DNA from 2 places in the Candidatus Protochlamydia naegleriophila genome. Region 1 is predicted to be linked to the other one. Evidence: riboswitches for the same ligand, from Rfam matches in the RefSeq annotation. Region 1 holds a riboswitch; the other holds the start of a gene.
The links. A riboswitch is a leader RNA that binds a small molecule or an ion and turns the genes downstream of it on or off. The one in region 1 is predicted to bind cobalamin.
Positions count from the first base shown of each region.

Region 2: linked by a shared signal. The riboswitch ahead of PNK_RS10790 (ribonucleoside-diphosphate reductase small subunit) and the one ahead of PNK_RS05035 (ATP-dependent Clp protease ATP-binding subunit) in region 1 are both predicted to bind cobalamin.

Region 1 covers NZ_LN879502.1:1,226,412-1,242,358, forward strand. The annotation lists gene PNK_RS05000 (hypothetical protein) at 183-1,241, shown strand; gene PNK_RS05005 (GNAT family N-acetyltransferase) at 1,558-2,148, shown strand; gene PNK_RS13010 (NAD-dependent epimerase/dehydratase family protein) at 2,138-4,057, shown strand; gene PNK_RS05015 (HAD family hydrolase) at 4,036-4,704, shown strand; gene PNK_RS05020 (cytidylyltransferase domain-containing protein) at 4,704-5,438, shown strand; gene PNK_RS05025 (hypothetical protein) at 5,641-5,940, shown strand; gene PNK_RS05030 (DEAD/DEAH box helicase) at 6,694-8,265, shown strand; cobalamin riboswitch at 8,532-8,759, shown strand; gene PNK_RS05035 (ATP-dependent Clp protease ATP-binding subunit) at 8,960-10,993, shown strand; gene hemH (ferrochelatase) at 11,221-12,279, shown strand; gene PNK_RS05045 (hypothetical protein) at 12,464-13,858, shown strand; gene treY (malto-oligosyltrehalose synthase) at 14,046-15,947, shown strand, end outside.
Region 2 covers NZ_LN879502.1:2,530,952-2,546,898, forward strand. The annotation lists gene PNK_RS10770 (hypothetical protein) at 1-56, opposite strand, end outside; gene PNK_RS10775 (hypothetical protein) at 241-933, shown strand; gene PNK_RS10780 (hypothetical protein) at 985-2,223, opposite strand; gene dinB (DNA polymerase IV) at 2,352-3,404, opposite strand; cobalamin riboswitch at 3,689-3,917, shown strand; gene PNK_RS10790 (ribonucleoside-diphosphate reductase small subunit) at 4,217-5,188, shown strand; gene PNK_RS10795 (ribonucleoside-diphosphate reductase subunit alpha) at 5,213-7,546, shown strand; gene PNK_RS10800 (hypothetical protein) at 7,751-8,155, opposite strand; gene PNK_RS10805 (DMT family transporter) at 8,235-9,170, opposite strand; gene PNK_RS13790 (cupin domain-containing protein) at 9,172-9,666, opposite strand; gene PNK_RS13795 (cupin domain-containing protein) at 9,740-10,186, opposite strand; gene PNK_RS10815 (aldo/keto reductase) at 10,362-11,348, shown strand; gene PNK_RS13800 (hypothetical protein) at 11,459-11,731, opposite strand; gene PNK_RS10820 (sodium:solute symporter family transporter) at 11,728-12,855, opposite strand; gene PNK_RS10825 (biotin transporter BioY) at 13,336-13,920, opposite strand; gene PNK_RS10830 (hypothetical protein) at 14,293-15,462, opposite strand; gene PNK_RS10835 (hypothetical protein) at 15,715-15,947, opposite strand, start outside.

The sequences.
Region 1 (15,947 bases):
CCAGCCTAACTGCCAATAGCAATTAAAATTTACAAGAAATTTATAATAATCTTTATTTGGGTTAATTTTGATTGTTTATAGTAACTAGTGGTTTTGATGTTAATAAATTATTTTATTAATGCTATAATTATTTTTAGATTTAATTATTGAGTTTAATAGTAATAACTATTAGTTGGTGAATTATGAATCAAATTCAAGGTCCTTCTGAGCAATTGGGAATGATTACTGAGTGCATTGCTCAACATAAGCCTTTAAAAGTTAATAGATATGGAGATACTCTAGCATTTAAAGAGGTTAAACACGTTAGGCTTGATCGCTTTCAGGTAGGAAATTTAGTTTACTTGAGGATTGCTCATTTTATTTCAAACAATCAGGATAAGCTAAATGCGAATGAATTAAATCAATTGCATCAGGTTTTAAGCAAAGAAATTTCTGCTATTCGGGCAGATACAGGGGGAATACGGGGATTTTTCCGCTATCTCTTTTATCAATCAGATAAATCGGCGCGTTTACAACAAAAAGAATATTTAGAGGGATTGAGGGCGATTGTAGAAAATATCATCGAAGTTCAGGGGAAAGAAAAGCAGGACTTTGTTGAGAAAAAGGTCGGCAGTTTCAAGGATGGCAAAACAGAGGAAAAAAGGTTAGAGTCTGACGTTATTGAGGCTCGTGTTTTAAAGGAAGAGGACATAGAGGAAAAAGAAGGGCTGGGGGCAAAGCGTTTATTGGATTCGGACGTTGTTAAAATTGAGCAAGAGATTGAAAGATTACAAAAAGCTCTTGTGTGGGTTTTAAAAATCAAATTGGATGGGTTGAAAGGCCAATGTCTCAATTATGCTGGCGCGGTCAAGGCTTTTACCAATCAAAATGGCGATTTTTTTAGTGATGAGGAAGGAAAGCTCTTTTTGTCTGAGCTGCAAAAGCATCAGGAGGATCTCAAGGCAATTCCCTATTACGCCAAACTGAGCGTTGAAGAAGGTGATATTCATACACGCAAAGAGATTAGCGAAAAAGTCAAATATATGATGGAACGGGCAACTTCTTTGCATAAACAAGCCAAGCTTCTCCTTCCTAAGTTGCCTAAAGGAACGGAAGAAAGAAAGAATTTTGTCAAGCTCCTGACAAAGTTTGCGGAAAAGCTCAATCAACAGCAATTGATATTCAAAACTCCCTCGAGTGACGCTTATATAAATGGCATGCAGCAGGAGCTGGGTAAGCTTAAAAAAAGTTTGATGGATTGATTCACGCCATCAATTGCTTAAATAGAAGGTAACAGTAGGCGAGCACGATTTTCGGACCTGCTGTTTTGCTTCATTTTAAATATTCTTCCCGCTCATGCGTGTTCTAGAAATATTTGTGAATCTGATTCTAATTTTCTATTTACGCCTCTATTTGTTTTTTCTATACAGGGCTTCTTTTTGCTAGTTAAATAGGCATCATTCGTTTTTTTCTAAAACTTAATCTCGCTTTAAAAAAATGGGTCGTTGTTGGTTGAACTTATTTTTGGAAAAGTGTGAAGCTGCTAGTTTTAATGCAAGCATATCATTTTGAGGTTTGATGGAGACCGCGCCGATTTACCAGTGTTTGAAAAAGAGTGATTTTAAAGATCAAGATGGCTATCAACTTGTTGTCATCCGAAGAGATGATGCGGAAAGTATCCGACTTTGGCGCAATGCCCAGACGGATGTATTGAGGCAGCTGACTCCAATTACACAAGAGCAACAGAGGCTCTACTTTGAAGAGGTCGTCGAGCCAGCATTTGACTTGAAAGAGCCTAAGCAAGTGTTATTTAGTTTTCTTTTTCAGCATGCTTTCATAGGATATGGAGGGTTAACTAACATCGATTGGGAGGCTCGCCGCGCAGAGGTCTCTTTTTTGGTCGATCCGGCTAGAGCAGAAGATCAAGGGCAATATACTGCCGATTTTAGCCATTTTCTTAGTCTGTTGAGCAAGATAGCCTTTAAAGAGATCAAATTGCACCGCCTTTTTACCGAAACCTTTGCCTTTCGAAAGAAGCATATGCAGATTTTAGAGGCATGCGGCTTTAAGAGAGAAGGGGTTTTGAGAGATCATGTGTATAAGAGGCAAGAGTGGGTCGATTCGATTATGCATGGATTATTAGAAGGAGAGGTTGGGCATGCGCAATAAGCGTATATTTGTAAGTGGTGGTGCAGGGGTCATTGGAACAGCACTTGTCAACTTTTTATTGAAAGAAGGGGCTGATGTTTTTGTAGGCGATCTCAAACCTTGTCCTAGGGAGTGGCTTGGAAAGGTCCGCTATAGACAGGGGGATCTCAACACAATTGCTCCCGAAAATCTACTCGCTTTCGATCCTGAAATTTTCTTTCACCTTGCTGCTACATTTGAGCGTTCTGAAGAAAGTTTTCCCTTCTTTGCCGAGAATTTTCATCATAACATTCAGCTTAGCCACTATTTGATGAATTGTTTGAAGCAAGGAAACTCCCTTAAAAAAGTGGTGTTTGCCTCGAGCTATCTCATTTACGATCCGCGCCTATACCAGTTTCCGGCCCAGCAAAGCGATGTATCCATACTAAGCGAGAATGATCAAATCTATCCTCGAAATACTTGTGGAGGAGCAAAACTATTCCACGAACTGGAGCTGCGTTTTCTAAGCCAATTCCTTAAAGGACGAGTGTCTTTTACTTCAGCACGCATCTTTAGGGTATACGGCTACCATTCTCGAGATGTCATTTCAAGATGGATAAGAGCCGCTCTGCGCGGAGAAAAGCTAATGGTTTTCCGACCTGAAGGTCAATTTGACTATGTTTTTGCAGATGATGTGGCTGAGGCCTTGTTGCGATTGGCTAAGACGAATCACTCGGGTGTCGTCAATGTGGGATCGGGAGTTTCTCAATCCGTACAGTCGTTTATTGATCTCTTGCATTCGCATTTTCCAAAGCTGCAGACAGAGTATGTAGAAAGCAATATCCCATTTGAGCATTCCCAGGCAGATATTAGAAAACTCGAAGAGTGGATCAATTGGAGGCCTACTCATTCTTTAGCACAGGCTCTGCCCAAATTAATTGAATTCGAGAAAAGAGCACTTCAATTGCCTGCGCAAGAGCTCGATCATTCTGCGGTCCTTATCACGAGCATTTCTAAAAAAATGCCGCTAATAGAAGCTGTTCGCAAAGCTGCAGATAAGATTGGGCAGTTTAAAACTATTCATGGATGCGATTCCGATCCTGACTGTATTGGACAATACGGAGTAGACGAATTTTGGCTTTGCCCTCCACTCAAGGAATTAACGGTTGAAGAGGTGATCGACTATTGCCAAAGGAACCACATCGAGGCCATTATTCCAACGCGCGATGCAGATCTTGATTTTTATGCGCGTCATGCACCAGCGCTTCTAGCTCAAGGCATCCACGTCATGTGCTCAAGTCTTGAAGCGGTGACAACCTGTCTTGATAAAAAGCAATTTGCCGATTTTTTAACTAAACACCATTTTCCGGTGATTCCAACAGCCCTGTCTCCAGACAATATTAGAGCCTCTTTATTCGTTGTTAAAGAGCGAAGAGGGGCTGGCTCCCAAAAGATTGGTTTTAAGCTTGCTAAAGAAGAGGCTATCCAATGGGGACAGTCATTGAAAGAGGCTATTTTTCAGTCTTTTATTGAAGGAAAAGAGTGGAGCGTAGATGTCTATCGCTCTAAGGAAGGACGTGTCAAAGGATGTGTAGCGCGTCTGCGGGACTATGTTGTAGGCGGAGAGTCTCAAGTCACAACGACGGTATCTTACCCGGCCTTAGAACATCTTTGTCAAGACATGGCCGATCGTTTGAATGTGTATGGACATGTCATTTTTCAAATTATTGAAGACGATCAGGGATTGTTCCACGTTATCGAATGCAATCCTCGCTTTGGCGGAGCTTCCACAGCAAGCCTGGCAGCTGGACTGGACAGCTTTTTTTGGTTTTTTATCGAATGCCTGGGGCTGAGCCTACAGTCTTATCCTTTCAGACGCAGAAATGGAGAGATACGCCAAATTCGCTATGTGACAGATAGGATGATTCCATGGTCATCGTATTTGACTTAGACGATACACTTTATGAAGAGCTAACCTTTGTCTTCAGCGGATTTAAGGCTGTTTCAATAGATCTAAGCCCCTTAATTGGAATCCACTCAGAGCTGATTTACGAGGGATTGAAAAAAGAACTGGAGATTAAGCGGGAGAAGGTATTTGATCGATTTTTGCAAAAAGTTGGGAAATATCGACAGGAGCTTGTCAAAAGGGCTTTAAGCGTTTATCGGTCCCACAGCCCTACTATTCATCTTTATCCTACGGCCGAGGCCTGTTTAAAAAGGCTGCAGCAGCATCCTCTTTACATTGTTACGGATGGAAATAAGCTGGTGCAAAAAAGCAAGTTTTTGGCCTTGAAATTGGCCCCTTTTGTGAAGCGCTGCTTTTTTACTTATGCTCATGGGCTTCACCGCAGCAAACCCTCGCCTTATTGTTTCGAAAAAATTTGCCGGCTTGAGAAGGTTTCCCCATCCAGGGTTGTTTACATTGCCGATAATCCCAACAAAGATTTTGTTGGAATAAAACCTTTAGGATTCCAAACGATTCGAGTCTTAACAGGTCCTTACAGCAATGTTTTTATAGACGAGGCGCATGAGGCTGAGGTGCAAATTCATAGTTTAAACGAATTAGATGATAAGCTATTGAAGCGATTGGAGATGTGATGCGCGTAGAAATCTTTGTGCAAGCCCGCATGGGATCGACCAGGCTGCCTGGTAAAATTTTGCAACCCGTTTTTGGTAAACCTCTTTTGAAGTACATAGTCGAGCGCTTGCGAGAGGTGAAAAATGCTGACGAGATTGTTGTTTTGACCACTACAGAAGCCTCTGATGATATTGTAGAGGATTTTTGCCAAAAAGAAGGGGTTGCCTGCTTTCGGGGATCTGAAAATGATGTTCTTGAAAGGTATTATCAAGCAGCCTTGCAAAGGCGGCCGGATGCTATTGTGCGGGTTACAGCCGATTGCCCGCTTATTGATCCGGAGATCGTCGATGCCGTCATAGATGCTTTTAAAAGAGAGAGTCCGGCCATTGATTACATCTCAAATAGCTTGAAGAGGACTTATCCAAGAGGGCTGGACGTTGAGATTTTTTCTTTTGAAGCTCTTAAAAAAGCTTATCAGCTAGCTATTAAGCCGGAAGAGCGGGAACACGTTACAGTCTACCTTTATCGGCATCCAGAGCTTTTTAAACTAAAAAATATGGCTCACCATCCTTCTTTGAGCCAGTATCGCTGGACCGTTGATACGCAAGAGGATTTTACTCTGATCCGTTTGATCTTAGAGCACCTTTATCCGGACAACCCCACTTTTCGCCTGCAAGATGTATTGAACCTATTGAAGAAGTATCCTGAGTGGAATTTGATCAACGCACATATTGAACAAAAAAAAGTCTCTTGAGAGGGGACTCGACTGTTTTTTTGCAGGGAAAGAAGGAGACTGCTGCAGATAAGAACTGGGCGCACTTTCAATAATTGTCTATAAAACATTTCTCTTTTAAATAGATTTGTATCAGGATGGGTCAAACGAATGATGGGATTTGACCGGAATCAAAAGTTTTGTTATACATCATTCGCAAAAAATTGCTTTATAGGAGAAGCATATGCGCAATAAAAAACAACTATCTGGAATTCTAACAGCCTTTTGTTTACTCACTCTATCGATTGAAGCAGCGCCTAATCAACCGGCTGCCAATCAGGCCAACAATCCAGCTAATCCAAATAGACAATTTGATCAAAGTCAGGCTGCTAAAACCGACGCGCGCTTTAACATCATGAATCGTGATCAGGCGGATGGTTCTGATATCTACGCGATTCCTTATGACGATAGCGAGATCGAAGACGAAGAAGAGATCAATCGCTGGCAGAAAAAAGAAGTCTTCCCTCTCCCTCACTCTCGTTAATCTTTTGATTTAACGGTAGTTAAGGCGTGCTATAAGAAACATGACTCTAAAAATGAGTTGGTTTGTTTTTTTATGGCACGCTTTTTCAAAAAGAATTAATATATTATATTATGATTTAATGGTTTATTTTAAATCTCCCTTTTGCTAATCTTAACATTATATAGCAATAAATTGTCCGTATTTAATTTTTTAGATCCAGAGATTCTGTCATTTTTTGACTGCAGCTTTTGTAGTCAATCCAACTAAGAACCTAAGAATGGTTCCAAATAGGCATCTGGCCTATTCGATCGTTGAGGCATCTCTTAAAGCTTGGCTTTGATTCGTTCTTTTTAAACCTCTTCACTGCAAGAGGGTTATAAAAAGGCCTGTTGAATGAAGGATAGGGATTTAAAAGATCATTTTTCATCTACTCGATCTAGTTAAATAGATGAGTAGGGGATGAGAAAAGAGACTTTACCAATAATGATTGGTATGACCTGGGGCGAAATCCAGGTTATTAGGTGCGTTTCTTTATTCAATGGCTGGATTAGCCAAGGACACATTTATTAACGATGGGTTTATAGAGAAAAAGGTCGTTAATCAGCCCCGGTAATTTGCTTTGCCAAGCACAGCTGACCAAGCGTCATGTTATTTTCTTTTTTATCTGAGATTCAAAGATACATATTCTCGATACCTTGTCGTTTATGCAACCAGCACCACAAATATCAACTATAAGATCCCCTATAGGGATATACTTTAGGAAAAGAAAATTATATGACCCCAGAAAATCAATCACCTGTTGAAGAATTTAATTTTGATCAATTTGGCTTAAAAGAGCCGATTGTACAAGCACTGCATGAAGCCGGATTTAAAACGCCGAGCCCGATTCAGAAGCAAGCTATTCCAGCAGTATTAGCTGGACATGACATGGTTGCGCAAGCCCATACAGGTACTGGAAAAACGGCAGCTTTTGGCCTTCCGGCTTTGCATTTGATCAGCGAAAAGCCAGGCACACAGTTGTTAGTTTTGACTCCGACTCGTGAGCTTGCAAGCCAAGTAAGCGATGAGCTTTTCCGCCTAGGCCGTCATTTGGGAATTCGCACTGCTACGATTTGCGGTGGAAAATCTTTTAGACCACAGATTGAAGCCTTGCAGAGAGGAGTTCAGGTACTCGTAGCGACTCCTGGTCGTTTGCTCGATCTTCTAGAATCTGACAGTTTAACAGACTTTAGACCAGCGATTGTTGTTCTAGACGAAGCCGATGAAATGCTAGACATGGGCTTTTTAGAAGCCATTCAAAAGATTTTCACTTTCTTGCCAGCAAAAAGACAAACATTGCTATTTTCAGCAACGATGCCTCCACAGATTCAACGTTTGGCACAACAAATCTTGAAGAGCCCATTGTTTATCAGTGTGACTCAAAAAGAGACAACTAACAAAGACATTAAGCAAGTTTACTATGTGATTCGCGAAGAAGAGCGCGATGATGCGATTCTCCGCTTGCTAGATAGCGAAGAACCAAGCAAGGCGATCATTTTCTGCCGTACGAAAAAAGATGTCGATCGTCTTTCAACTTTGCTCGTTGCTAGTGGATACCATGCGCGTGGCTTGCATGGAGACATGGAACAGCCTCAGCGTGAAGAGGTGATTCGTCATTTCCGCGCCGAACAAATTCGCGTCTTAGTCGCAACAGACGTTGCTGCAAGAGGATTGAGCGTATCGGATGTGTCTCACGTTTTCAATTATCACCTACCATTCGATCCTGCGAGCTATGTACACCGTATCGGCCGTACAGGAAGAGCAGGTAACAAAGGTATGGCGAGCACGTTTGTGACTTTGCGTGAATGGCGCGATTTCCAACGTTATGAAAAAATCATTGGCGCTCCAATTAAGCGAGAACTCATTCCAAATCTCGAAGATGTGAAAAAGCTAAAACGCCAGAAACTGGTTGATCGCATTCAAGGTCAAGCTGTTCACCAGGATGTTTCTTTAGTCTTGGAACTGATGGTTGAGATGGATCATGCGACTATGGCTTCTAAGTTCATCTCTTTCGTATTGGATCAAGAAACGATTCAAGGCCCAGATAACATCGGCGTCGAGCCAAGAGGGCAAGAAAGAGAAACAAAAGGACAGCGTTCCGACCGTTTTAATGACGAGCGTCGCAGAGCTAATAATAATGGTCCAAAGAAGTTTTCTGGTAAGCCTGGTGGGTTTAAAAAAGACTTTGATAAAGGCGGTTATAAGAAATCAGGCTTTCCAAAGAATCGCTCCAATGCTGGCAACTACTCGACTCGTTCAGGTAGTGGCAGTGCAGGCGGATTTAAAGAACGCGCCCGCGCAGTCTAAGCTGAAGAGAAACTAGAAAAGAGCGAATCTTTTTGATAGTTATTTGATATAGCCCTAACACATTGAAATTGCTTCGATGTGTTAGGGCTATTTTTTTTGCATATCAAAATGGAAATGATCCTTCTTGAAACGCATCAGTTTAAGGAAAAAACACTAGAATTTATCTTTGATATTTTTTTGTATAATTTAACACGATCACTAAAAGTTTAGTTTAATAAAGCAGATTGACTTTTTATTTAATAAGAATTATAAGCTTTTAGCGCCAATGAATATTTTTATAGAAAAGTGCCTCTAAAGATGATTTTAGAGGAGAATAGGGAAACAGGTGTAAATCCTGTGCGGTTAGGCCGCTGTATCGAATGACGAATGCTTAAGGTAAATCTGCAATAGATTTATTTAAACCACTGCCTCTAAGAGAGAAATCTCGTTGGCGGGAAGGTTGAGCAAGAGAGTGATTTCGGAGCCAGAAGACCTGCTTTTCTATACCTATCGCAATCTGCGCGTTACTGCAAGTTTTGGATGATAATAGACAAAACTTAAGCTAACGCGAATGAGGATGACTGTCTCCTAAAAGACAGGATGGGGGAAAGCGTTTATCTATTCCTTTTATGAGAGTTGTTTAGCAGCTTTTATTGGGTGTCAGCCACGCACATTTCCCTCTTAAATTAATTTAATCATGATTGAGGAGTGAGTAATGTTAGTGAATGCGATGAGACCTTATATCCCTTTTTTTCATCAGCAGGCTGTAGAACCTGCATCGCCCTTAAATGCGATTCGGCAGTTAGATGAGCTTGGAAGGCTCCTTTTATCAGAAGAATGGGATGTTAAACAGTGGACCGTTTGGAAAGCTGACATTCAATCGATCATTCGGCAGCATCAGGGCGATCATGAAGCGCTCGATCGATTCTTGTCAGAGGTAATTACGGGGATGATTGCCAAAGATCCTCAAGAAGCATTGACTTTTTTGGCAGACATTCTTGATTTGGAAAGCTTAAGCCAAGTGGCTCGTTTCAAAGCGCAGGCAGACGGATTTCCTCCTTTTGAAAACATTTTTGAATGGGCAGCTTTAAGAGCACCTCTTTTCCCGATTAGTCCTGAAATTTCATTTAAGCAACAGGTACATTCGGAATGGAACCGCTTTCGACCCATGGCGATCTATTTTATTCCCAATCTGATTAACATCTTCTTAGGTGCCTTCAATTTTTTAGACTCTCACAAAAAATTTACGACTTTATGGGAAAAGCATCTACTTCTTGAAATTGTATACAAGTTCTTCGTGATTCCTTTTTTTCTCATTCAAGTTCTTCAGCCCATTTTTGTTGTAACGGCAAAAGTATATGCCATTGCTGCTGGCATCATCGTATGTGGAGGCGTTTTAGCTGCTTGCTATCAAAAATGGTTAAAGCCGCTGCCTGATGAGATTGTCAACTGTACCAATCTCGATAAACAAATGGAGCTAGGCTTCATTGAGCCAACAGTCGGCATGAGTGCGACAATGGATCGCATCATTTCTGCCTTGTTAACCGGATCCAATGTGCTTTTACTTGGGAGGTCAGGCGCGGGGAAATCGGCCGCAGGCAAGCGATTAATTCAATTGAAGAAAGAGGGGCGTCTCCCCCAGGCGCTGCAAAAATTAGCCAACTATGAGGTCGACTGCGGGTTGCTCATGTCGAATGTCAGCTTCGGCCATTCGGAATTAATCAACCAAGTTAAAGATCAATTGGCAGGATACGAACATCAAGTCTTATTTCATCTAGATGAGATTGATCAATTGGTGAAAAATGGCGGGGCTTTTCAGGCCTTTAAGAAGCGGTTTTTGGAAGATCGGCCAAGTCCTGCATTTATTGCCACTACAACGTTTAAGGAATTTGAAAAAATTAAAGAATTGGATGACGATGGTTCATTTAGACGGCGAGTGGTGCCGATCGTGGTTGATGATGCAGATGAAACACAAAATAGGCTGATTCTTAGCGAATTGGTCAACCGCGTCGCAGCTAAAATTCCCGTTACCGATGATGCCATTGACAAGGTTTTAGAACTGACTGAGTCGGAAGAGTATTTGCCCCAAATCGGCCGTCCCGCAAAAGCAATCAAGTTGATGAAAGATGCAATTGGGCGGTGTGAATGGACTTATAATTCCCATTTTGTTTGCCCAGAGCTTGAGCAAGCTCGGCAGGCTGTCCAGAATTTTGAATCGCACTTATCGCGCAATATAAAGGAAACCTCTGCCGATTTGCGCGAATATGCAGCACTGCGCGAGAGAGTGAGAGTGCTTGAAAGCGAACACCTGATTCATAAGCAAAAAATTCAGAAAATTAGGCTCCTAATTGAGCAAGAATTAGTTTTTAAGAACCGCTATTATAAATTGACACATCGAATGGCAAACGCGAGGCCGAATCTGGCCCAAGAGAGAAGAGTGGCGCGGGTGACTGGTGAAGAGCAAAAGCTTTATCTCTTAACCTACTTTTATGGAATCGGTGCTTATAAATCGTATTTGCAAGAGAAGTTAGATGAAGTCAAAGAAAGCTTTCATGTGCAAGTAGATGAAGCCCTCATCAGCAAAGTATTTGATGAAGCAAAACAGGTTGATGAACGTATCGCAGAAAAAGTGGACGGAAGAGCTGCAAACGAACCGGCAGAACCAGTTCATGCAATAGCCGCCGAAGTTGAAACTGAAGTCGATAATGTTGTGCTTGGAGAGAATGAACCAAGACTTGGGGATGAATAGGTTTTTGCTAGACCACCGAAAATCTATCAACAGCCTCTTCACTAAAATTTTTTAACAACATATTCCACAGGGCCTTAATATTTTTTAAGGTCCTGTCTTTTTTTAAGGCTTTTTATGAGTGAAAGTTTAATGATTTCTTTGAGCAAGAATTGACTTTTAAAAATCGCTCTTTTAAATCGCATAAGCGATTTGCTTTAAATTTCCATAGACAGCGCGCAAGGAAGAATATGACAAACAAGAAGACGGGCATTTTGCTTGTGAATTTGGGAACGCCCAAAACTCCTCAGCCTAAAGATGTTTTTCATTACCTCAATGAGTTTTTAACCGATGGCCGTGTCATCGATATTCCATGGCTGCAAAGACAGTTATTAGTAAGGGGGATTATCGTTCCTTTCCGCTATAAACAGTCGGCAAAGCTTTATCAAAAGCTATGGACGGAGGAGGGATCGCCTCTACTCGTTCATGGATTGGCCGTCCAAAGCAAGCTCCAAAGTCTGCTCGGGCAGCAATTTAAAGTGGAATTGGCTATGCGCTATCAAATTCCGTCGATTGCAGAAGGATTAGAAAGCTTGAGAAAGGCTCATGTTGATGAAATTCTGATCTTCCCTCTGTTTCCTCAATATGCATCGGCTACAACCGGATCGGTTCATCAGCAAGTAATGAGTCACCTACAACAATGGCAGGTCATTCCCAAGCTTACCTTCATCAATAGTTATCCCGACCACCCCGGCATGATTGAAGCCTTTTGCCAACGTGCCAAACAGTACGATCTCGATTCGTACGACCATATTTTATTCAGTTTTCATGGACTACCAGAAAGGCAGATACGAAAAGCTGATGCTACTGGATGCTGCCTTAAGGCTCAGTGCTGTCAGCAACTTGGAAAGGATAATCAATTTTGTTACAAGGCGCAGTGTTATACGACTGCACATGCCATTGCTCGCAAGCTTGCATTAGATACTTCTCTCTACACGATATGTTTCCAGTCGAGGCTTGGTAAAGAACCTTGGATTCAACCCTATACGGCCGATCAACTTAAAGCTTGCGTGGAAAGAGGTAATAAACGGGTCCTCGTCTTTTGCCCTGCCTTTGTCTGCGACTGTCTGGAAACAACGTGCGAAGTTTCGTTTGAGTATGCAGAGGAATTTAAGCATCTAGGCGGAGAGGAACTTCATTTAGTGGAAGGCTTAAATAGCCACCCTCTTTGGATAGAAGCCATCCGTACCATTATTTTTGAAAACCTGTCTCATCACAAAGTATCTGCTAAGCTGCCAATCAAGGTCTAATAACAATTGCTGAGTTTAGAGCAACTTCTAACTCAGCTAAGATTCGATCGATTCTTCTTGAAATCTGCTATTTCATAAAAACTAATAAATATATTTTGTTTTTTTTGATTTAATTGATTGTTTTTATAGTAAATTTTTATTTAATTTGTTATTATTGATTAAAATTCTAATATTAAAGGTGTTTATGGTTTTATCTAATTTGGTTTCTAATCATGTTCAACATAACATCATGTCTTATTTAGTTGATTGCGATTCAGAGACGGAACAAACGATTAGTGCAGTCATTAGTAAGGTATCAAATCATGTTTTTGAAGGTGCGAGAATTGCTTTTTTTCCGGATTATCCGATCAGGGCAAACTCTATGTTTCAAAACGAGCTCAATCCGACCCTGTATCGCCAGATCTATCAGATTGAGGTAGAAGAAAACGAGCCGATGCAGGAAGTGTATGTTTGGAGCCGCGAACATGGTAGTTGGCAAAATCGAAAGGCGCCTATTGCGGAGCAGCGTTTCCCGACATATTTACCTTTAAGAATGCTTTTTAAAGGACAAGAAGGGCGTTTGATTACGTTGAACATTTGGGGGCAAAAATTGCATTTATTATGCTCTCAAAAAGCGGCAAAGTTTGGCGACTTAGAAGGTTCTTTTGAAAGCAAGCTCAGTATCGGAGAGATTAAGCACTATGCTAACAAGAAGATTTCTCGAGAAATATTTTATCCCGGAGAATTTGAAGGTTTTGTGAATATTACAGAGTCTAAAGATGCCGATTCGCAAGATCTTAAAGCGATTTATTTTAATTCTTATCAGGCAACACGTCATTTAGATGAAAGATCGCTTCAAGAGTCCTTCGTTAAACAGGCCTGTTTGGGATCGGGTGGCGAGGGCGTTGTTTATAAAGTATTGGACAAAACAGCTGGTGATCTCAAGGCCCTAAAAATCACTAAGACAGATTGTGATCAAAATAGGCTTGCGATTGGAACCATTTCTCATGCTTTAGATTTCGGGCATACTTGTCATTTAACTCGTATTTTTGAGACCTTTAAGGTTGATACTGAGGCGGTCAAGAAGGGGCGTGAGTTTATACCTATGAATCTAAAAGGAAGCTGTAGTGGCTACTTGATGGAGCTAATGGATGGGGACTTTGAAAAGCTTTGGCCGATCCTTACAAAAGAGCAAAAAGCAGCCATGACTATCCAGCTAGTTTGTACAGATAATCTGATGCATAACCGCTTCAAATTGCAAATTGCCGATGATAAACTGAGAAATATTTTTTATAAAAAAATAGATGAAGAGGTGACATTTCAGGGTAAGAGAGTGCAAGACTTTGATTACTTGCAATATACCATTCAAGGCAAAAAATTTTACATTCCAGTGAAAGAAACTCCCTATCTTATGAAGCGAGGGGATTATGATCAGTGGACAAGTCGTTTAATCGCGGGCAACAGTCAGTTTAAGGAAGCGGGGATAGGCTCCTTGGAAGTGGCCCTTGATTCGATAGGGTATACACTGCAACAAGCAGAAGTTTTATTTGGGACTCCCCCTTCAACAACTTCCATTTTAGAAATGGGCACGGATCGTTAGAGGAGCCAGCCTCTTAAGAGCAGCAGCGGGTTATAAACGAAATGAAAATTTAGTTTTTATAACCCGCTTAGTTTTGTATGAAACAAGGAGAAATTCTTCGGAGATTATTAAATAATTTCATTGACCTTGAAAGAAGAGCACTTTACGATTCGCGATAAGCTGGGTTCAGTGAATAGGTCAATGATTTATGGAAATGCTTCATATTCCAAGGGCAACGTATCGTTTACAATTCAATCGATACTTCACGTTCAAGCAAGCTCTTGAATTAGTTCAATACTTTCGTGAATTGGGAATTTCCGATCTTTACGCCTCTCCCATTTTCAAGTCTAATCCAGGAAGCCTGCATGGATACGATGTTTTAGATTCAAATCAAATCGATCCGGAAATTGGCACGGAAGAAGAGCTGCAACAACTGGCGGGAGAGTTGCGCCGTAATGGAATGGGGTTAGTGATCGATATCGTTCCCAATCACATGTGCATCGCAGATGGAAATAAATGGTGGAGCGATGTTCTTGAGAATGGGCCAAGCTCTCTTTATGCTCAACACTTTAACATCGTTTGGAATCCTCCAAAAGCAGAGCTGAAAAATAAAGTTTTGCTGCCAGTTCTCGATCAGCAATATGGAAAAGTCGTTGATAGGCAAGGTTTTAAAATTGTCTGCGATGGCGCAGCATTCTTAGTTGAATATGGCACCCGGCGATTTCCTCTCAATCCCAGCACATGGCCAGCAATTTTAATTCCTGCTATCGAAAAGTTAAAAGATGAGCTGGGAGCGTCGGATTCTTATCTACTCGAATTAGAAAGCATTGTAACAGCATTGGATCATTTACCGAACGCGACAGAGACCGATCCTGATAAATGCATAGAGCGTCACCGTGAAAAAGAAATTATAAAAAACAGGTTAAAGCGGCTGATGGAAAAAGGGGAAAAAGCCCCTTTGATTGTAGAGGCCGTTCAAGAGTCGATGCGAATCTTAAGCGGTAATACAGAAGATCTTGGCAGTTTTAATCGCTTGGAAGAGCTTTTAAGGAATCAATCCTATCGGCTAAGTTTTTGGAGCGTGACGAATGATGAGATTAACTACAAGCGTTTTTTCGATATCAACGAGCTTGTGAGCATGCAATCTGAGAATGAAGCTGTATTCGAAGACATTCATGCATTCACTTTAAAAATCGTTGCACAGGGCTTGGTTACAGGCTTGCGTATTGATCACGTAGATGGATTGTTTGATCCTGAGCAGTATTTTATTCGTCTGCAGCGCCGTTGTGCAGAGGTAAGACACGTTACGGATAAATTAGCGGATCCCTTCTATATGGTTGTCGAGAAAATTCTAGTAGGGGAAGAGAGGCTCCGTTCAAACTGGTTGGTGAGTGGGACTACGGGTTACGACTTTTTGAATTTAGTCAATGGGTTATTTGTTTTGCCCGAGCATAGAGAGGACATTCTTGCGATCTATGAGCAATTTATTAGGCGTAACGAAGAGATGGATGAGGTCATTTATACCTGTAAAAAATTGATTCTCATTGTTTCGATGTCAAGCGAGCTTCACATCTTAGCTCGCCATTTGGAGGAGATTTCCGAACAGCATCGGTGGTCGCGTGATTATACTCTTGAAAGTTTAAGAACAGCGCTGAGGGAAATCATTGCTTGTTTTCCTGTTTATCGCAGCTATATTCGCTTGAATGACGTTTGTGTGAAAGAGGCTGATCTTCGCTGTATTGTGGCCGCTATTGACTATGCTAAGCGTGCCAATCCTGCGGGTGATTTGTCAATTTTCGACTTTATTCAAAGCGTGTTGTTATTGCAGGATCCACCAGGTCTAACAGAAGAGCAGATCGCTTTTCGGCGCCTGTTTGTCATGCGCTTTCAGCAACTAACAGGGCCCGTGACAGCTAAAGGAGTGGAAGATACAGCCTTTTATCGGCACTATCCTCTTGCCTCGCTCAATGAGGTTGGAATGGATCCTTCTCAGTTTGGAACGCATCGAACAGATTTTCATGCAAAGAATCAGGAAAGAAAACAAAACTGGCCGCACACGCTATTGACAACATTTACACACGATACAAAGAGAAGCGAAGATGTCAGAGCT
Region 2 (15,947 bases), 1.3 Mb from region 1:
ACCTTTTCTAAATCAATCAACTCTTCCCTAATCAATTTTAAATGAGCATCGCTCATTTAAAGAAGTCCCTCATGAGTGATTTCTTCAATATGTACTGTCTTCGGCTCCGGCTCTGACGAGAGGTTTTTTGTCTTTGAACTCAGTTTTGCAGATTCGCGTTTGCAATTGCGCGCGAGCCTATCTCTCATTGAAAATAAAATTTTTTTCTATATTAATAACTATATTTTTTAGAGAGTTAGAATGATACCCTCCTTTCAGATCTCCTCCCCTCAGCTAGGGATGACAATCATAGAACAAACCGCAATAGCGGTTCAAAATCCCCTAGAAGCTTTGAAGCTGCTGAATGGACGCCAAGTCAACATTATCAATCGTACCGATCAATCGATTAAAACAATTGCCTTGTATCTTTACCAAGAATGCCAGCGCAGCCTTGTCTCGCGCAGCCTCAATTACCTATCTCAAATGCGCTTTATTGGAGGAGTAGTAGAAACCTTTGCCCCGGCCTCTAACGTCGATAGCATTTACCAAGAGATTGTTGCCAGGGAAGATAAGAATGAGCGTATTTTAGACAAGACTATCTATTTGGGGGGAAATGATGGCGAATATGTTGAGATTGGCACCGTTTCGCCACGATATTTATACCTCCCCGATTGGCAAGCATCACTGCTGGCTTCAACCCACTGCAATGACCATTCTAATAACAGCGAAGGCTCTCCTCCTCATTCAACCCCCTCTCAAGTTGGACTAAATCATATCCCTCTCATTGATACGGAGACGGAATCGATTGATGTCGACAGTGAATTGGAAGAGATGATGCGCGGTTGCATGCATCTGGATCAACAGCAGGCTGACACAGATTCTTGCTATTCTTTTGAATCTGAAGACTCTTTGGCATCTCTTGAAACACTTGAATCTGATACAGACTTTGATTAACAAAGGCATCTTTTTCCCAGATTCCTTGCACTATAAATCCACGAAGCTCTTTTAAGGTAATTGCCACTTTCGCACACGCCTGATGAGGTTATCTAAACTTTTTGGATGGGTAGCTGAACAGGAAAAGACTTTAATCGTGTCGTAGCTAATGCCTAAATTTTTCCTACCCTCTCTCATCCGCATTTGCACGACCTGTTGGATCTTTGAAAAATTAAGGTTCGGCATCCTTCTCCACATGCCTGTTTCATCTCTATGTAGGCCTGAGTAGTACTTTAGAATCTTGGATTTGTATTCGGCAATGCTTGCTATGATCATAATCGTGTCCAATAAATCAATGAAACGGCGAATAAGAGCAACCGAAATTCCATCGATTCCCTCAAACAAACCCTCGTTTTTTACGATACCCTCCAAAGCCTTTAATGCCTCTCTAATCCTGTTTAAAGCACACATATCCAGTTCTAATAACTTGTTGTAATCTACCCCCATCATAGTGCTCTTTAAATCACCTAGTGTACTTTTAAACCTAAATCCATTGGCTAGATTGATCTGTGAAACTATATGGAAAGTATTTACTGGCTTTCTCTCCCTAAAAACCCGGAGGCAATTCTCCACTTTTCTGGTCTTAAAATGCCGAGATGGATAAGCAGGCAAATGAAAAGCCCCATTCATGTTAACAACTATTTCTTCGCAAGCTAAGCTGACTAAATTAAAAATCTTCTTCAATTCACTTACTTGTTCACATTTTTTTTGCTCATGGATACTCTCTAATACCAATCGCTGCACCTCCTTTGTACAACGACTCAACTGGCACGTCTCAGGAATGGTTAAAAAGCTGATCACATGCTTAAACAAATCCGACACTGCGATTAGCCGGCTCAGCGGATGAGGAGTCATTAAGACCTTTTCCGCTTTAGCGTGAGCATTAAAACGCCTGCAAGCATTCAGGTAAACGCAAAAAAACCCTCCATTTTCCAGAGGAACCTTTAAAATCTGCTGTCCAATCTGATTTAAAAAATGAGCAGTTTGACTGAGCGTGTAAACCTGTTTGCTAGACCCAACTGTCAGTCTAATGACTGTCAAATCAGCTAAAATAGCTTCAAAACACTGCTTAGAATGCCCATTCATTTTAGTAAATATGTAGTGAATGCAAATCGAGCTGTTTTTCAAATTAATCAGGGGCTTGACCGGTCTGCCGTGAAAAATATTGCCTATGTGCATTAAATTCGCTCTAACCTCTTCTTGTGAGCACATTTCAATTTTACGATCGATGTTTACAATAAAGTTAACCATATAAACCTATTATTGATTGAATACACTCATGTGAGGATTGCAGCGGAATGAACAAGAAAATGATTATCTATGAGAAATATGAGAAAATGAAAGGCGCTGTAATTGGAAAATGTGATTCGATTCCCGTGTCAAAAGAGGGTCAGTTGAATCTCTTCGCCAGAGCTCAAACTCATGCCGATTCCAAGCAGGCGAACAGCCGTTTTTTTACGTTCCCATCCCGTCCTGATTAAAGCCTCGTAAGTGCTTATGTCGAACGCTTTATAAAGCGAGCTTTCAACTGTCGTCGTCATAAAGTCAGCAAATTTGATTTTGACAAATGGCTTCTTGCTGTGGTAGTTGCCAGAGATTTTTTCATAGCGGACCATCAATCTTTGATAGAGATCGGGTACTTGTTCTAAACAGTCTTGAGGGGTTTGTAAGTCCTGCATGAATGTTGATTCTACACTCAATGATTTACGAAGGCGGTCGGTCATAACGGAGCGATTATCGATCCCACGACAAAGCTCGTAAAGAGTCCATGCCCGGCTGCCAAAATAATCATGCAGGGTCGTCAACTCTAATTGCTGCAAGTCTTCACAAGTATAGAGATTAAGAGCGTGTAATTTTTTGGCTGTCACATGACCGATGCCAAAAATTTGGTCCACAGGCAGATCTTTCACAAATCCCTCAATCTCCTTTGGCGTAATGACGAAGATTCCATTAGGTTTGTTCCAATCGCTTGCCACCTTAGCCAAAAATTTATTAGGAGCCACCCCTGCGGATGCGGTCAAATGCCGCTCTTCCCAAATGCGCCTGCGAATGTCTTGTGCTATTAAAGTCGCACTGCCTCCTAATGCCTCTACTTCGGTCACATCCAAAAAAGCCTCATCTAAAGAGAGCGGCTCGATGATGTCGGTAAAAGCATGAAAAATTTCATGAATGGCCCGGCTTTCGCGTTTGTATTTATCAAAATTGGTTGGAAGAATGATGAGGTCGGGGCAAAGCTGTTTAGCCTTCCAAGATGGTATGGCAGAGCGGACGCCAAATTTACGCGCTAAATAATTGGCAGTGGAAATGACTCCCCGTCCGTCTGGGCTCCCTCCAACAGCAATCGGCCGCAAAGCAAGCGATGGATCATCGCGCATCTCCACCGATGCATAAAAAGCATCCATGTCAATGTGAATAATTTTTCTTGTCTTCATCGGCTACACGCTGCAAAGGAACTGGCGGCCTATCCTACCACAACTACTTAATATACAAATGTCAAATAAAACTGAATGTTAAATCCAACCTGTTCATTATACCGATAAGAGAGATATTTTAGAATCTGAAAGGCTAGCCTCTTTTCTTCACCCTTAGCACCTTAGGCATAAGTTCATACTTAGGGGTATAACTTCGAAGGGGAAACACCCTAGAAAAGATTTGAACTTGACAACTTTGGCCATTCTCATTAAAAATGGATCCAATTATGAGGTTTTTCTGATTCTAGAAGAACCCGTGAAAAAGTGCCTCTAGCCACGGCTCGAGGAGAATAGGGAAAGGGGTGTAAATCCCCTACGGTGACGCCGCTGTAACGAGTGACGAACGCTCACATTTACCTAAAGGGTAAATGTTCCACCACTGCTTTAGACCATCTAATGGTCGCTAAAGGCGGGAAGGTTGAGCTTGTAGGATGATCTCGAAGCCAGAAGACCTGCTTTTTCATGCTCATCACATCCAACGTTTGGATGAAACTGTCTCGTTAAAGACAGGATGGGGAGAAAAAAGAGTAATCCTAGCATGATTCCTCGTTTGCCACAGTCAGTGCAAACGTCTTTTTCCCTTTCTATAAAAATTACAAGCCGGTCCCTTTGTAAGGAAACATCTTGCCTTGGCGCAAAAAGGCAAAATTTTCTTGTCAATGGGTCTGAACTTATGAATAAAAGTTCCCTCATTTGAAGTATTAAAATGAGCCGGGATTTTTTGTCTTTAACGTCATGTGAATCAAAATGAATGCTTAAGTGCCAGGAGCTCCATGACTCATTTAGAACCCCTTTTACAAGAAAACAAAGATCGATTCGTTTTATTCCCCATTAAACATCATGCGATCTGGAATATGTACAAACAGGCTGAAGCCAGCTTTTGGACGGCCGAAGAGATCGACTTATCGATTGATATTCAAGATTGGGAAAGAAAACTCAACGACGATGAGAAACACTTTATCAAGCATGTATTAGCCTTTTTTGCAGCAAGCGATGGGATTGTCAACGAAAATTTAGCCGTCAATTTCATGAATGAAGTGCAATATCCAGAAGCGCGCTGCTTTTACGGTTTTCAGATCATGATTGAGAATATTCATTCGGAAGCCTATTCCCTCTTGATCGACACCTACATCAAAGATCTCAAAGAGAAAAATTACCTTTTTCATGCTTTGGAGAATGTTCCCTGCGTCTCTAAAAAAGGGCATTGGGCTCTTCGTTGGATTAGCCAAGGCAGCTTTGCTGAAAGGCTCGTTGCCTTTGCAGCAGTGGAAGGAATCTTCTTTTCAGGCAGCTTCTGCTCTATTTTCTGGCTTAAAAAACGAGGATTGATGCCAGGTCTAAGCTTTGCCAATGAACTCATCTCCCGCGATGAAGGACTGCACTGCGATTTTGCCTGCCTACTCTACTCACAGCTTTCCTATCCCCTTCCAGATGAAGTCGTGCAAGCCATCATCGCCAATGCTGTGGCAATCGAAAAAGAATTTGTCGTCGATGCCCTGCCGGTCAAACTCATTGGCATGAATGCCGAAATGATGTGTCAATACATAGAATTTGTGGCCGACAGGCTCTTAGTCGCCCTCGGCTGCGCGAAGATCTACCACGCCACCAATCCATTCGATTTCATGGAATTGATCTCTTTGCAAGGTAAAACCAACTTTTTTGAAAGAAGAGTCTCTGAATATCAAAAGTCTGGCGTCATGGCCCATAAAGAGGCCCATGTCTTTACCTTGTCTGAAGAATTTTAAACTTTATTAAGGATCAAAAAAACTATGTTTGTCATGAAACGAGATGGAAGAAAAGAACCCATCAAATTCGATAAAATTACAGCGCGCATTCAAAAGCTTTGCTATGGACTCGACCCCATTCACGTCAGTCCGATCGTTCTAGCCATGAAGGTCATCGAAGGTATCTACGATGGAGTAACAACAAGTGCGCTAGACAACTTGGCGGCCGAGGTTGCTGCTACGATGACTGCCACGCATCCGGATTACGCCTTGCTGGCCTCCCGCATTGCCATTTCTAATCTTCAAAAAAATACGCATAAGTCTTTTTCGCGCACAATCGACGAGCTTTACCACTACACCGATCCCAAAACCCAAAAGCCAGCTCCTTTGATTGCAGAAGAGGTGCATGCGATCATCCAACAGCATGCAGCATGCCTCGACTCTACTTTAATTTATGACCGTGATTTCGGCTTTGATTACTTTGGATTTAAGACCCTGGAAAAATCCTACCTGCTAAAAATGCATGGCAAGGTGGCCGAGCGTCCCCAACACATGCTCATGAGAGTTGCTATTGGGATTCACAGAGAGGATATTGAATCAGCCATCGAAACCTACCACTTGATGAGCGAAAGATGGTTCATTCATGCGACTCCAACGCTCTTTAATGCAGGAACGCCCAAGCCTCAAATGTCTTCTTGCTTCCTGTTACAGATCAAAGAAGACAGCATAGAAGGCATTTTTGACACGCTGAAACAGTGTGCTAAAATATCCCAATCGGCCGGCGGGATTGGACTTAGTATTCACGATGTACGGGCAACAGGCTCATACATCAGGGGAACAGGCGGAACCTCAAATGGCATCCTTCCTATGCTGCGGGTCTTTAACGATACGGCTCGTTATGTCGATCAAGGCGGTGGAAAGCGCAAAGGATCCTTTGCCATTTATTTAGAGCCATGGCATGCCGACATTTTAGATTTTCTAGACCTACGTAAAAACCATGGCAAAGAAGAAGTGCGTGCACGTGACCTCTTTACGGCCCTTTGGATCCCTGACCTCTTCATGAAGCGCGTCGAAGAAGGAGGCGATTGGTCCTTGTTTTGCCCGAATGAAGCCCCAGGCTTAAATCTTTGCTGGGGAAAAGAATTTGAGTCGCTCTACATCCGCTACGAAAAGGAAGGACGGGCACGTAAAACAATCAAGGCTCAGGAGCTATGGTTTAAGACATTAGAATCTCAAATCGAAACAGGCAACCCATACCTTGTTTACAAAGATGCCTGCAATCGGAAGTCGAATCAACAAAACTTGGGAACCATTCAATCGAGCAATCTATGCGCCGAAATCGTCGAATACACCTCTGCCGACGAAATAGCCGTTTGCAATCTCGCTTCTTTGGCGCTTCCTCGCTTTGTTAAAGAGGGTGTATTTGACCATCAAAAGCTTTATGAAGTGACAAGAGTCGTGACTAAAAATCTCAACCGGATTATTGACTACAATGATTATCCGGTTGAAGGGGCGCGCAACTCCAACCTGCGCCATCGCCCGCTTGGAATAGGTGTACAAGGATTGGCAGACGTTTTCATCTTACTTCGGATGCCTTTTGAATCAAAAGAAGCCCAAGAGCTCAATCAAGCCATTTTTGAAACGATCTACTACGCCGCTTTATCATCCTCCAAAGATTTAGCTAAAAGCGAAGGCCGCTACTCAAGTTATGAGGGATCTCCCATCTCCCAAGGAATATTGCAATACGACATGTGGGGAATAAAGCCGAGCAATCGCTGGGATTGGGAACTCTTGAAACGGGAAATTGCCCAATATGGCGTACGCAATTCCTTGCTTCTGGCTCCCATGCCTACGGCCTCCACCTCACAGATTTTGGGTAATAATGAATGCTTTGAGCCTTACACCTCCAACCTCTATACGCGCCGCGTCTTATCAGGCGAATTCATCGTCGTCAATAAACATTTACTACGCGATTTGGTACGCTTAGGCCTTTGGAGTGATCGGCTAAAAAATCAAATCATTGCTGCCAATGGGTCCATTCAATCCATAGATAGCATTCCTGCATCCATCAAAGCACTTTACAAAACTGTTTGGGAAATTAAGCAAAAAACCTTGATCGACATGGCAGCCGACCGCGGAGCCTTCATCTGCCAGTCCCATTCTCTCAATTTGTTTATTCAAAATCCAACGTTTGCCAAATTGAGCTCCATGCATTTTTATGCTTGGAAAAAAGGACTCAAAACAGGCCAGTACTACTTAAGAACTAAGGCCGCCGCCGATGCTATCAAATTTACCGTTGAACACAAGGCAGACGCTTTAGCATCCTCTCCAGCCTGCTCTTTGACTCCTGAAGAGGGATGTTTAAGCTGTAGCGGATAGGAAACTATAACCGAGGGCGTATGTCTTTAGCTTAGGAAAGATAGAAGTGAGTTAGAGGGCTAAAGGTTTTTCATAGCGCCAACATCCGGTCTTACAAAGATGCTTTAAGAGTTTGTAGGCCAGATTTTAAAACCCATAGTGAGAGGCACTATGGGTATAAAAAATAATGAGATGTAAAAAACGCCGGGGCTTTATCTTTTCTGCTTAACGCCTCGAGTCTTGCCTGCGCCGCTCTGCTTGCTGTTGCTCGTAGCGACGATCGTCAATGCGGCGATCCTGTAGCCTTCTCATCTGAATAGCTTCTTCAATGCGCCGCTCTTGCCTATGGGCCGCATCGATTCGCTCTTGGACTCTCCCCTCTTGGCGATGAGCTGCATCAACCCCCTCTTGCACACGCGCCTCCTGGCGGTGAGCCTCGTCGATGCGCTCTTGTTCCCTTTTCGCAGCATCTTTTTTCTCCTGCTCAATCTTTTGCTGGCGCCACCACTCTTCGCGCCGCTCTTCCCATTGTTTATCATCAATCTTATGCGTTTCTGTCTCCGCCAAAAGAGTAAACGGCAACAAAAAGCCTACACCTAAACTGAAAAGCGAATATCGCAAGAACCGCATATAATTCCTCCTGATGACCATCTAAAATTTTTGTTCATTTATTTTAAATTATACCTATTCCCTTTTATCATACCCTTTTCTAATTCTCAAATGGATTGGAATTGGTTGAATCGTAAGGGGAAATGGGCAGCGATACTTTTTTAGACAAATTAGAATTTTTCATGATTAGAAATCCAGCCACGATGACTAGTAAGACGCCAAGCAAATCTGAAATAGGAGGCACTTGCTTCCAAATCATCCAATCGAGAATCCCGACAAAAACAACCGAAGAATATTGAAAAGTTCCAACTTCAGGTGCAGTCGCATATTCGTAGGCCTTTGCCAAGCTCATTTGTGCATAATAAAAGGCAATTCCAGCAGCTAGTGAAAAGCCAATGGTATGCCAAGAGGGTGGTTGATCGGAAAAAGAAGGGAGAAAAAGAAGCTGGATGCAAGTAGAAAAAAAGAAAAAATAAAAAACAATGCGTTCAATCGAATCGGTTGGCGATAGCATTTTAATAAATACGTAAGCAATGGCCAGTGAAATGCCTGATGCCAAACCAATCACATTGCCAGGATGCTCCACAATCGAAGCAGTTGGTTTAATAATGATCACAATGCCAATGAATCCAACCAAAACAGCCCACCAGGTAAACATAGATACTTTTTGCTTTAGCATAAAAAGAGAAAGAATGGGGATGAAAAGAGGAGCCGCATTGAAAAGGAGCGTCGCATTAACCAGCGGAACTTCCCTTAAAGAAAGGGTATAGAGAAGGCTTGCAGCCAATCCGAATCCCACCCGGCCCAAATGATAGCCAATATGAGAGGTTCTAAAGGCCTCCACCCCCTCTTTATAAACCATGGGGAACATCAAGGCAAGGCCTGTTGCATACGTCAGCAGACTAACCCAATAAATCGACCCTTCAACACTTGCACTTTTCGTCAATACTCCAAATATGGCCATGAGAAAAAAAGCCAGAAGAGCATAAGAGCTGCCTTTAAGGATATTGGGTTGAGGAAGAGTATAGATGACCAATTTATCCGCCCCCTACGACAAATAGGTCGTGTTGGTACTTAGGCAAATGCTCAAAGTAGGAACTCGGAACGTTAAATAGTGAAGCTAGCACTTCATTTGAGTAGGCTCCCAAACACCCCGATAATCCAATATCTGAGGGCGCAGCGTGGTTAAAAAAGATGGCAAAAAGGGCCTTTGAATCGCCTGTATTCGCAATGTGATGCAAATAACCTCGCGGTAAAAAACTCATGTCTCCAGGTACCATGTCAAAGGTATCAACCCCGCCGTTTGGCGAAAGCAAAGTAATGCGCGCTTGTCCGCTGATGAGATAGTTCAATTCATGCGCATTAGGATGCCAGTGGGGCTCTCTTGCACCTTTGGGCTCCAGCATTAGGCTATACATTGCCAGCCTATCTAAGGCAGGCATCAAAAAGTCATTGCTCATCTTCACCGTCCCTCCTTTTGTTTGGACTTGAGGATGAGTCTCTTCCAGATTCATTTTCAAGCGATTTGTCATCCAAGCCATATCAACGAATAATCTTCTTGGCTTTTCTGCGATAAAAATTGGAGAAAGCTGCGCATGTAGGTTTTTAGAAAAAGTCAGGCTTCTGTCTAAATGTTTCTCCCAAAATTTCTGAAGGCATAACTGCCACTGAAGAGCTGAGATTCAAGTCTTCAGGCATTTCATGATCAAAGCAAATGAGCAATTTAACAGGCTCTTCTCCAATATTTTCGATGTGGTGAATCGATCCCATGGGAACAAAAGCCAGGGCTCCAGGCTCGATCACGAAGGTGTCGTGCACAGCTCCTGGACTAAAAACAGTCATCAAGGCACGCCCTTCCAAACAATAGCTAAGCTCATTGGCATTAGGATGCCAGTGAGGCTCTCGAATACCCTTTGGATGAAGGCGTAAAAGCGAGAGCGAAATCCCCTTCAAAACGGCTAACTCTTGTTGGGTAACGTCTGTGCGGCTCCCTCCCGTCGTTTGTTTCTGGGGAGGAGTTGCATCGACTTGAAAGCGGTGAGAAGAAACCATAGATAAGCCTTTATTTGATTCCAAATAAGCTGTGTTCTTGAATTCAGTTTTATCACGTTGTAAAATTAAATAGACATATAAAATATTTGAAATAGTTCCGTCTTTGAGCTCCTCTTATGATGATCATCGAAAACCAAAATACTCAGGTTAATAGAGCAAAGGAGAAACAATGACAATACAACAAAGGCGCCTTGGAGCAAGCCTATTAACCGTCTCTGCCATCGGCTTGGGATGCATGGGAATGTCAGAATTCTACGGACCTGCGGCCGCTGAAGAATCGATTGCCACAATTCACCGTGCACTCGATCTAGGCCTTAACTTTTTAGATACGGCAGATATGTACGGCTCGGGTAAAAATGAAGAGCTCATCGGACAAGCCATTCGTCGCAAGCACGATCAAATCATAGTGGCTACTAAATTTGGAATCCTTCGCTCCCAAGGCCCTAATGCAAATGCCGTTTCTGGGAAGCCTGAATATGTACGAATGGCTTGCGAAGCCAGCTTGAGGCGCTTAAAAGTTGAAGCAATCGATCTTTATTATCAGCATCGGGTTGATCCTCATACCCCTATAGAATACACCGTAGAGGCAATGTCTCAACTCGTCAAGGAAGGAAAAGTGCGCTATTTAGGGCTTTCAGAAGCCTCTTCATCGACTTTGCGTCGGGCTCATCAAGTCCATCCGATCACTGCCTTGCAGACAGAATACTCTCTTTGGAGCCGCGATCCGGAAGAGGATGTTTTTGACACTTGCCGCGAGCTCGGGGTAGGATTTGTTGCTTATAGCCCTTTAGGAAGAGGATTTTTAACTGGTAAAATCAAAAGTGTCAATGAACTTGCAGAAGACGATTACAGGAGGCAAACACCCCGTTTTCAAGGCAATAATTTTCAGCAAAATTTAGCCCTGGTACACGCCATCGAAGCCATGGCTGCAAAAAAGGATTGCACCCCCTCTCAACTAGCTTTAGCATGGGTATTGGCTCAAAAAGACGAGATCATCCCAATTCCTGGAACTAAGCAGGTGCGTTATTTAGAAGAAAATCTTAAGGCTCTATCAATCCACTTGTCCCATAAAGACTTGGAGGATTTGAATCAAATCGCTCCAAAGGGAATTGCGGCCGGCAAGCGGTATTGCGATTCACTCATGCCCAACATGAATGTTTAGCCACAAAAGATTTTAACCTCTCATAACTGCGGATCTCGCATAATAACAGCTTTGTAATAGTCCAAACATCAGAATGGAGACAACCGAAGTGTCTCCATTCTGAGATAGGCTTAAGAAGTCGTGTTATTCAAGACTTGAGCCTCTTCTTCCATTCCCCCCTTCCATTTCATCCAAATGACTCCAGCTCCATATCCACATAGAGAAAAAGAGATGCTCAAAATTTCTTTTGGAAAATCGATTGACAAGGCGCGGAAAAAACAAAAGCCTATTCCTCCACATAGCATGGCTAAAAAGGCCGATACAGTCGAGCCGCGCTTTCTCAACAAGGCTGCTAAGACTGGGACAAACAAGCAACAGACAGATAATTCGTAACTTTGAATCAAGAGATCGACAATTTGTCCAAAAAAAGAAATGACCCAATGAAAGCCGCCGAGCCAACACCGGCTGTCAGCCAGCGGGAAATAGCCACACTATCCAACTTGACAAGGGTTGTAAAGTCAAAGTCCTGGCTGAGATTGGAACTCACAGCATTCAGCAAAGAAATGGCTGTTGAAATAATCGCCATCAAGACCGCACAGCCCAGAAAGGCGGCAAACGTTGGATTAGTCACCGCTTTAACGGCTTCCATGAAAACGCTCGATCCCTCTGGCACAGCAAGATCCATTTGCTTGCCTAAGATCCCAAAAAAGATCGGAATGATGCAAACGGTCAAAGTGCAAACGGCTGCACAAGCTGCAGCTTGTGTCACAACACGGGGCGATTGCGCCGCAAAGCAGCGCTGAGCCATGTCTTGTTCGATAACCATGAAAAGCAATGGCATGAGAAGCCAACCACTCAACTTCGAAACATTATAGTCGAAAGCCCCCCCCCCGAGCCCCCCTTGCCAAGCAAGAGTCCATGCAGAATCTTGAAAGTAGAGGACATAGAAAAAACCTCCGGCAAAAACGGCAATAAAGAAAAGGGCTTGTATAATGTCTATCGAAACAACGGCCTTTAATCCGCCCATCACTGTGTAGACAATGATCAAGGCCCAAAAAGCCATGAAGAGGATAGGTTGATCGACGCCTAAACTAACCATAAACTTCTTAGAGGCAATGACTTGAGCCACCAGAATCATGAAGAGCGACACAATCGATAGCAAAGAAGCTAATTGCTTGAGGAGGCGTGATTGATAGACGACTTCGAATAATTGAGCCACCGTCGAGACTTGAAATTGAGCCATTTTTTTTCCAATGCCGGTAGCCAAGAGGACGAATCCCAAGCAGGCTCCCATAGGATAAAGCATGACGCTCCAACCATAACGATAGGCCTCCTCGGCCGATCCTAGTATAAGACCCCCTCCAATTTGTGTCGCAACAAAAGTCATTAGCAAGGGGAAAAAGCGTACCTCTTTGCCAGCTAAAAAATAATCGCTTTGCGTGTTTAGATTTTTGGTGGCTCTTTTGCCTGCAAAAAAGCACATCAATTGAATGACAACAACGAGAGTAATAAAGATCGAAATATTCATTTTTTATCCCTAATAAGTATTTGAACAATAAAAATCCTTCGTTCCTATCTAAAGGGCTACATCCTGAAATAGTTAAAAGCAGCCTTACTCAAATAAAGAGAGAACTAGATAGTGAGGACAAATCGGTAAACTGTGAAAAAAACTTAAAAAAATGCGCTTAGCAAGAATGGAAAGAATGGAGAGAATGATGATGGATAGAAAGAACAGAAAAGAAACAGTTTTGTTTAGGCTGCGTCCTAAGAGCGGTGAAAATCGCATCGACTAACATAATAAATCCTTCTTTTTAAACGTTCTAAGCCATCTCCCTTTCCATTTAGGGATAGAACTTAAGGAATGTAGACTCAAATATTTTAACAATTTTTAGGCTTTGAGTCAAGATTGCAAAATTCTAAAGGCTTTTTGAGATTCATCAACACTCAAAAAGCCCTATACACAAAGCTCTTGGCCAATCTTCGCGATTTTGCAAAGGCTTAAAATGGTTTAGCCGTGTTGCTCAATAGATGCAAAAGAAGAACGCTTGAGAATGTAACACATGACGCATACTTTTACGATTTCTCCAACTAAGAAAGGATAAACGCCCATCCACAAGACATTATTCCAACCTACATAAGGAGCCAATCCTAACACACCTAAACTCATTTCTAATGTACAAGCGACAAGACCCGCCAAGAAAACGCGCGAAACACTAAATACTTTCATTCTCTCAACCATCCAGCCCATGCAATAAGCTTGTACTAAAAAGCCAAGAACATAGCCCGCTTTGGGTCCTAAAAATACGAGCGGATCAATAGCTGCATTGGATAAAACAGGTAAGCCCATTAAAATTTCAGAAAAATATGCTAAGACCGCCAATGCTCCTTTACGACTGCCTAAGGTAGCCCCAACTAGCAAGATGGCCAACGTTTGCATCGTTATAGGAACAGGCGTAAACGGTAATGTTACTTTTATTTGAGCACATAACGCTATAAGTAAAGAGGCCCCCAGTACTTGAAGAATCGAACTCCAATTCCTAACCAAGGGATTTGGCTCGGCAGCAACCCGACCAAAATCAACAGCAATAACCATTTTAATACCTATCAAATTTAATTTTAAGAAGCATTTTATCAAGATTATTCCATATTATCCAGACTCTTTCATAGTCGTCAATACTTAGTATTGTTTAAAGAACTCTTCTCATTGAGTCATCTAGTTTTAAGTCTTTTTTTTATATTTTTGCTAAAGTTTTTTTTTCACTATTTCATTTAGAATCTATCAAATTAAAAAATTTATTCTTAACAACAGAGAATCAAAATGAACTTAAATGAAAAATAATAGAATCTTTTATGATGGAAACATGTGTCTCAATAGAAAAAGATGAGAGTTCAATCTTTTTCTATTGATGTGAGAGGGCGATGAGGCTGCGATTAATGTTTTCGACCTCAATCATCCATGCCTGGGCTATGAGGGAGGAACGATTTTAAATTGCTCTGAAGCAATGCCATTGTTCTTAAAATGGGCTAACATATCTTGAGGAGCCATTTTCATAAAATCGTAATCAAATACTCCCATTTTTCTCTCCAGCTCTTTGCCGTACTGTTTTTGCATGCTCTTGGCCCAACCCGAGACAAGCTTATCTTTGTTGGCATTATCCTGCCCTTCGACTTGTTTGATAAGTCTTTCCAAATCTTTTTTAATAGCTGGATTTTCGACTATGAGCTCATTCCAGGCTTTTTCGGCTGCTGCCTTTTGAAAAACTTGAGACCCAAATGCAGAGCAAAAAATTCTTCGTCCTTTTTTTCCACCAATTAAAATATTGCCCTGCACAGCCTCTTCAAAAATCCCCTTAAAGACTCTTTTTTGAGCGGATTCAGATAAGCCTTTTCGATTAAACATGGCTTTTAAAGCCATTTTAAAAGAAAATTTATTCATCAAAGGCTTCGTTTTATTCTTGCCCTCGCTTTCAACTTGTCCATCTTTTTTGATCTTTGCCTTATCTTCTTCACTCAATAAATAGCTAGCTTTAGGAGCAAATCGTTCTGCAATCGCTGCAGCCTTGACCGCTGTCATCGCATATTGCTGTTCTGGACGATAAATTTCATATTCATACCCGACGCCCGAATCTAACACACACGACTTATGAGTAAACAAATCCACCGTCCGCAATCCAGATTCTTTCGACGGCATAGCCTCAGAAATGATGACCCTCCCCTTTTCTTTATCTATTCCAACAACGACCGCAATGTGAACAGCTGTCGATTTAGCATTCTTGTCCGAAAACCCAAGCCATTTAGCAATGGTTTGTACAAGACGAATCAAAGGATCGACAAATTCTACTCCTTTATTACCAGTAACATGAGTCGCAATCACATCGCCAACTTTAAATTGATCACAAGCTTTTTGCTTCTCTTCTAAGGAAGTTGGAAATATCAAGCTTGGCAGAGTGTTTTTGGCAGAAGAAAGAGGGCGGCTCTCTGCAACGGACACCGTCGATAACTCAGACCCGGCCGGCTTCATGGCACTTATTTGACTCGCAAGCCCCGCCATTCTTACATCAGAACCTGTAACCGGCTTGCTAACTTCACTTTGAAAAGTATTCTCGCTCTTTAGTGGGTTATGTTTTATTTCCACCTTAAATCCCTTTTTTACATTAATTAAATACTATTAAACGTTTTATTATAATATAAAGATCAATATTTAGAATTGAATGAACGTTTTGTTAATAATAAATTAATTTTCAGAATTAAAGAAATATGAGACGCAAATATTGACTTGGGCAATGATATTTATCATTGGTCTGTATTGAATGAATGGAATGACTTAAGGGGCCTCGCTATGTTTTTTAGCACAAGGACCCTCAGATAGGGTGAATGTCCAGGCTTATTAAACCAAGCGAAACGAGAGATATGATTCGATTCGATTGCACCACCCCTTAATCCAGCGCTGCTCCCGCCTTTCTGCGGGGGAATTCTGGACGCGTACATGCAAAACTTCTTTAGCGGCTTGCGCAAATTCTTGAATGGCCGGGGTACCCGGTGCGACTCCCTCCATGCGTTCAAGGACTTGCAGTAATCCCCATCCTTGCCCATTATAGCATTCTTGAAAGGAGACCCCTT